One region of the Stenotrophomonas sp. STEN018 genome, then DNA from elsewhere that is predicted to be linked to it. Evidence: predicted binding sites of a transcription regulator. Region 1 holds the regulator's gene; the other holds the start of a gene.
The links. Region 1 encodes FliA, which starts transcription of late flagellar genes. Its sites were predicted from a motif close to TAAAGTTTNNCNNNCNNNGGCCGATAA; they were not measured.

Region 2: the regulator FliA is predicted to act here: its motif matches at 1,690-1,716, upstream of ACVOMB_RS14495 (flagellin).

Annotation. Positions count from the first base shown of each region.
Region 1 covers NZ_JBRREK010000017.1:75,322-78,526, forward strand. The annotation lists gene ACVOMB_RS08815 (chemotaxis protein CheA) at 1-25, opposite strand, end outside; gene ACVOMB_RS08820 (protein phosphatase CheZ) at 29-649, opposite strand; gene cheY (chemotaxis response regulator CheY) at 649-1,041, opposite strand; gene ACVOMB_RS08830 (RNA polymerase sigma factor FliA) at 1,055-1,804, opposite strand; gene ACVOMB_RS08835 (MinD/ParA family ATP-binding protein) at 1,801-2,685, opposite strand; gene flhF (flagellar biosynthesis GTPase FlhF) at 2,672-3,205, opposite strand, start outside.
Region 2 covers NZ_JBRREK010000037.1:31,321-34,525, reverse strand. The annotation lists gene flgL (flagellar hook-associated protein FlgL) at 1-159, shown strand, start outside; gene ACVOMB_RS14500 (flagellin) at 227-1,453, shown strand; gene ACVOMB_RS14495 (flagellin) at 1,819-3,036, shown strand.

The sequences.
Region 1 (3,205 bases):
CGATGTCGTCGGCAAAAGCACTCATGACTTACAGCCCCAGGTCCGAGAGCAGATCGTCTGCGTCCACCTGCGACACGGCGTGGCGGTCCAGGCCATTGACGGCCGGGCCAGCCAGGCCCTGGTTGCGTGCATCTTCTTCCGGTGGCGGCAGGCCAAGCGCACCGAAACCTTCATGCACGCGCCGGACGATGCCGACCACGCGGCGGATGATCTGCCCGGTCAGGTCCTGGTAGCTCTGGGTCAGCGCTACTTCGGTGAGGTTGTGGCGGATGCGCTCGAGGATTTCGCCCTGTTCGGCATTCAGCCCGTCCGCACGCAGGCGTTCGGTCAGCGCGCGGCATTCTTCGGCCAGATCCAGCGTGCGATGGGTGGCCTGCTCGGTCATCTGCACCACATGGTCCAGACGCGCGCAGGCATCATCCAGCTCGCCGGCTTCGCTGGGCACGCTGGGCAGTTCGCCCAGTGCCTGGCCCAGTTCGCGTGCGAGCCGGCCCAGGCCGGACATCATCGGCTGCGCGCGCAGGGCGGCCAGCGCGTCGATTTCCCGGCGCCAACCGGCTTCGTCGCCGCTTTCCAATGCTGCCAGTGCGTCCTGCAGGCGCTGCACCAGGGCCGATTTGTCGCTCAATGCTTCCCCGAGCTGGTTCATCAGGCGCTCGCTGCCAGGCGTTCGAAGATCTTGCCGAGCTTTTCTTCCAGCGTCTGCGCGGTGAACGGCTTGATGATGTAGCCGTTCACGCCGCTCTGTGCGGCCTCGATGATCTGCTCGCGCTTGGCCTCGGCGGTGACCATCAGTACCGGCAAGGTCTTGAGCTTGGCATCGTTGCGGATGGCCTTGAGCAGCTCGATGCCGGTCATCACTGGCATGTTCCAGTCGGTGACGACGAAATCGAACGGCTGACTCTGCAGCATCGACAGCGCGGCATGCCCGTCCTCGGCTTCGGCGGTATTGGTGAAGCCCAGATCGCCGAGCAGGTTCTTGACGATGCGGCGCATCGTCGAGAAGTCGTCAACGATCAGGATGCGCATGTTCTTGTTCAAAAGACTTTCCTCTTCATGGTTCTTCGAGCCCGGCGTCGGCCGCCTCGAAAATCTTCAGTCGGCCACGCAGACGCAGCGTGGCCTGGCCGTGAATCTGACAGACGCGGGATTCGCTTACGCCCAATACCGCGCCAATTTCTTTCAGGTTCAATTCCTGCTCGTAGTACAGCGACAGCACCAGCTGCTCGCGCTCGGGCAGTTGGCCGATGGCCTTGCCCAACTCGGCGCCGAACTGGCTGCGCTCCAGCACCTGCTGCGGGTTGGGACCGCCGGTGGTCGGGGTGTCCAGCTCGCCCTGGTCTTCGATCCGCGATTCCAGGCTCAGCACCTGGCCGCGTGAGGCGTCTTCGACCAGACGCATGTATTCGGGCAGCGGCAGTTCCATCGCTTCGGCCACTTCGCTGGCGCTGGCCGAGCGGCCGGTGCTCTGCTCAAGCCTGCGGATGGTGGCAGCAGCGTCGCGGGCGCGGCGGTGCACCGAACGCGGTACCCAATCACCGCGGCGGATTTCGTCGATCATCGAGCCGCGGATGCGGATCGACGCATAGGTTTCGAACGAGGCACCCTGCTCAGCGTCATAGCTGCGTGAGGCCTCGATCAAACCCATCATCCCGGCCTGGATCAGATCATCGACCTCGACGCTGGCGGGCAGGCGCGCGGCCAGATGGTGGGCGATGCGGCGGACCAGGTCGGCGTGGCGGGCGATGCAGTCATTGGCCGCGTTGCGCTGGACTTCACGGTATTGGGCGGCTGCATTGTTCATGCCTTCACCTTCTGCTGGATGATGCGTTCCAGGAAGAACTCAACGCCGCCGCGCGGGGCGGTTGGGGCTTGCCAGCGCGCGGTGCGACGGGCGATTTCGTTGATCGCCAGCGAGGCTGGCGCGGAAGGATAGAGCTTGACCACCGGCTGCTGGCGCTGCACCGACAGCCGCAGCCAGTCGTCCTGCGGCACGCAGCCCAGGTAGTTCAGCGAGACATCGATCAGGAACTTCTCGCAGACCCGCACCAGTTTTTCGTACAGGGCGCGGCCTTCGTTGGGGTCGCGGACCATGTTGGCCACCACTTGGATGCGGTCCACGCCGCGCTCGCGCGAGAGCACCTTGATCAGCGCATAGGCGTCGGTGATCGAGGCCGGCTCGTCGCAGACCACTACCACGGTGTCCTGGGCGGCCTGGCAGAAGGTCAGCACGCTGTCGGTGATGCCGGCGGCGGTGTCGATGATCATCACATCGAGCTCGCGCTCCAGCTCGGAGAACACATTGACCAGGCCGACGTGTTCGGCCGGCTGCAGTTCGGCCATGTGCCGACGGCCCGAGGCGGCCGGCACTACCAGCACGCCGTTCGGGCCTTCCATGATCACTTCTTCCAAGGTGGCGCGCCCGGCAACCAGGTCGGCCAGGGTGTGCTTGGGCTGCAGGCCCAGCACCACGTCGATGTTGGCCAGGCCCAGATCGGCATCCAGCAGCAGGGTACGTTTGCCCATGCCTGCCAGTGCCACGGCCAGATTGGCCGAGACATTGGTTTTACCTACACCGCCCTTGCCGCCGGTCACCGCGATGGTGCGTACCGGGCCTGCCGGTTCGTGCCGGGTAGCCGACAGGGGGAAGGTGTTGGTCAGCTTGGCGTACTCACGCGACTGCATTGTTCAACTCCGTGTTGCAGGGCATATCGGCCGCGCGGCGCAAATCTTCAAGGCGAAGTACGAGATTTGCGGCGGAGGCCCGATAAAGGTCCTCAGGAACGTCCTGGCCGTCGGTCACCCAGGTGATCGGCAGACGATGATCGACCGCCACCGACAGGGCCGAACCGAAGCGACCGGTCTCGTCCAGCTTGGTCAGCACCACGCCCTGCGGGTTGGCGGCGCTGAAGCGGCGGACTACTTCGTCCATGTCCTGGAAGGCGGTGTTGGCCGGCAGCACCAGCAGGGTGCGGATCTGGCCGGCGGCACGCAGCCACTGCAGCTGGGCGGTGAGGGCGCGGTCGCGCTGGCCCAGGCCGGCGGTGTCGATCAGCACCAGCTTGTAGTCGGCAAGCTTCTGCAGCAGCTGGTTGAGGTCGGTGCCGCTATTGGCCTCGTGCACGGCGATGCCGAGCTGGCGACCAAAACCGTACAACTGCTCGCGGGCGCCGATGCGCTGGGTGTCGGTGGTGACCAGGGCCAC
Region 2 (3,205 bases), on a different contig from region 1:
GCCAACAGCATCACCTTGAAAAGTTCCCTCTCGCAGTTGCGCGACCTCAACTACGCCGAGGCCATCGGGCAGTACCAGCTCGAAGGCGCGGCCCTGCAGGCGGCACAGACCATCTTCACCCAGATGCAGTCGATGTCGCTGTTCAACATGATCCGCTGATTCCGAAATTCCAATACACAACGCCTCCTCATACGCACCACGTCACCGAACACAACGGAGAAGTCCCATGGCACAAGTCATCAACACCAACATCATGTCGCTGAACGCTCAGCGCAACTTGAACACCAGCGGCAGCAGCCTGGCGACGTCCATCCAGCGTCTGTCCTCGGGCCTGCGCATCAACAGCGCCAAGGACGATGCTGCTGGCCTGGCGATCTCCGAGCGCTTCAGTACCCAGATCCGCGGCCTGGATGTTGCCGTACGCAACGCCAATGATGGCATCTCGCTGGCCCAGACCGCTGAAGGCGCGATGGTCGAGATCGGCAACAATCTGCAGCGTATCCGCGAACTGGCGGTGCAGTCGTCCAACGCCACCAACTCCGCCACCGATCGTGAAGCGCTGAACGCCGAAGTCGCCCAGCTGCTGTCGGAAATCGACCGCGTTGCCAACCAGACTGGCTTCAATGGCACCAAGCTGCTCGACGGCAGCTTCACCGGCGCGTTGTTCCAGGTGGGCGCCAACTCCGGCCAGACCATCGGCATCAATGCCATCGTCGATGCCAATATCGATACGCTGGGCAAGGCAGGCTTTGCCGACAACGTCAGCGGCACCGGCATTGGCGGCACCGCAGCGACGGCCTCAGGTTCGATCAGCGGCATTACCGTCAGCGTTACTCCGGCCGGCGCTGCCGCTGCTACCCAGATCAAGCTTGACGATATCAAGATCGACGTCGGCGACGACGCTGCCGCCGTGCAGAAGAAGGTCGCGCAAGCCTTCAACAACAAGCTCGACCAAACCGGCATGTACGCAACGGTTGAGGGCGGCGCGCTCAAGCTAACCTCGGTAAAGGCCGGCCAGGACTTCGGCGGCGTCACCAATGGGACCTTGGCGGGTGGCACCGGTATCACCGTGTCGCTGGCCGCTGACCTAGGCGCAGCCACCGCAGCTGCCGGTGTCGCCGCCAACGGCGGTGGCATCCGTCACATGGAAGATCTGGACGTCTCCAACTTCGCCGGCTCACAGCGCGCCATCGAGATCGTCGACAAGGCACTGACCTCGGTCAGCAGCTCGCGTGCGGAAATGGGTGCGATCCAGAACCGCTTCACCTCCACCATCGCCAACCTGGCGACCACCTCGGAGAATCTCTCGGCCTCCCGCAGCCGTATCCGCGATGCGGACTACGCCAAGGAAACCGCCGAAATGACCCGCACCCAGATCCTGCAGCAGGCCGGTACGGCCATGCTAGCCCAGGCCAACCAGGTGCCGCAGAACGTGCTCAGCCTGCTGAAGTAAGCCGGCTCCACGTGCGCAAACAAAAACCCCGGCATGCCGGGGTTTTTGCTTTCATGGCTTGTTTCATCGATGCATGTGGCGGCGGCTTACGCCGCGAGGCCCAGGAATCATCAGATCCCACATCGGCTTGGCCGCGAACGCTGTCAGCTTCGCGGCTTACGCTGCTCCCACAGCCAGATTCCGAGCGCTCCCGGCGATGGGCGGCAATTTTTGTCAAACAGATCTTACGCAAGCCCTAAAGGGCGGCTGGGTGCTGCCGTTATTGATATCAGCAGCGGTACTGCGGCCCCTACGGCAACTCCCACTGCACTCAGTACCGGTCAGGTTGAGCTGCCGGATCAAACGACAAAAAGGAATCCGAAATCATGGCACAAGTCATCAACACCAACATCATGTCGCTCAATGCTCAGCGCAACCTGAACACGAGCGGCTCCAGCCTGGCCACCTCGATCCAGCGCCTGTCCTCGGGCCTGCGCATCAACAGTGCCAAGGACGACGCCGCCGGCCTGGCCATCTCCGAGCGCTTCACCACCCAGATCCGCGGCCTGGACGTTGCAACCCGCAACGCCAACGACGGCATCTCGCTGGCCCAGACCGCTGAAGGCGCGATGGTCGAAATCGGCAACAACCTGCAGCGTATCCGCGAGCTGGCTGTGCAGTCGTCCAACGCTACCAACTCCTCGACCGACCGCGAAGCGCTGAACTCGGAAGTCAACCAGCTGCTGAAGGAAATCGACCGCGTCTCCAACCAGACCAACTTCAACGGCACCAAGCTGCTGGACGGCAGCTTCTCCGGCGCCCTGTTCCAGGTCGGCGCTGACTCGGGCCAGACCATCGGCATCAACAGCATCGTCGATGCAAAGACCACCAGTCTAGGCACGATGAACTTCGCCGTCGACACCACGGCCGTCAACGTCATCGCTTCCGGCACTGCTGCCACCGCCGCCGGTAACGTCAGTGGCATCTCCATCGCTGTAACTGGCACCGGCGCCGGCGCAACTGCAAAGACCGTCAACATCGATACCGTCAAGTTCGAAGCCGGCGAATCGACCCTGTCGGTCAACAAGAAGATCGCTTCGGCCATCAACGACAAGATGGACCAGACCGGTGTCTACGCCAAGATCGACGACTCCAACGGCGCGATCACGCTGCAGTCGGTCAAGGGCAACCAGTTCACCTCAGCCATGAGCCTGGGCACCATCAGCGGCGGCGGCCTGACGGCCGGCACCGCGTTCACCGTGCAGACCGCCACCAATGTCAGCGATGCCAAGAATGCCAGCAAGCTGGATATCTCGAACTTCGCTGGTTCGCAGAAGGCTCTGGAAATCGTCGACAAGGCACTGACCGCGGTCAACAGCTCGCGCGCCGACATGGGTGCGATCCAGAACCGCTTCAGCTCCACCATCTCCAACCTGTCGACCACCTCGGAAAACCTGTCCGCTTCGCGTAGCCGCATCCGCGACGCTGACTATGCCAAGGAAACCGCCGAACTGACCCGCAACCAGATCCTGCAGCAGGCAGGTACCGCAATGCTGTCGCAGGCCAACAGCTCTACCCAGAACGTGCTGAGCCTGCTGCGCTAAGCACACTGAGGTGCCGGTTTACCGGCATGCCAGTGACGTTCCCGGAACCCCTGCCAGCTGGCGGGGGTTCCGCGTTTGCAGCGGGTGTAGCCAGGGCGATGCCGATTGAGGCACGCCGCTTGCATGGTCTGCACGGCAACCGTCGCCGTCTGCCTAAAGTTGCTGGGCA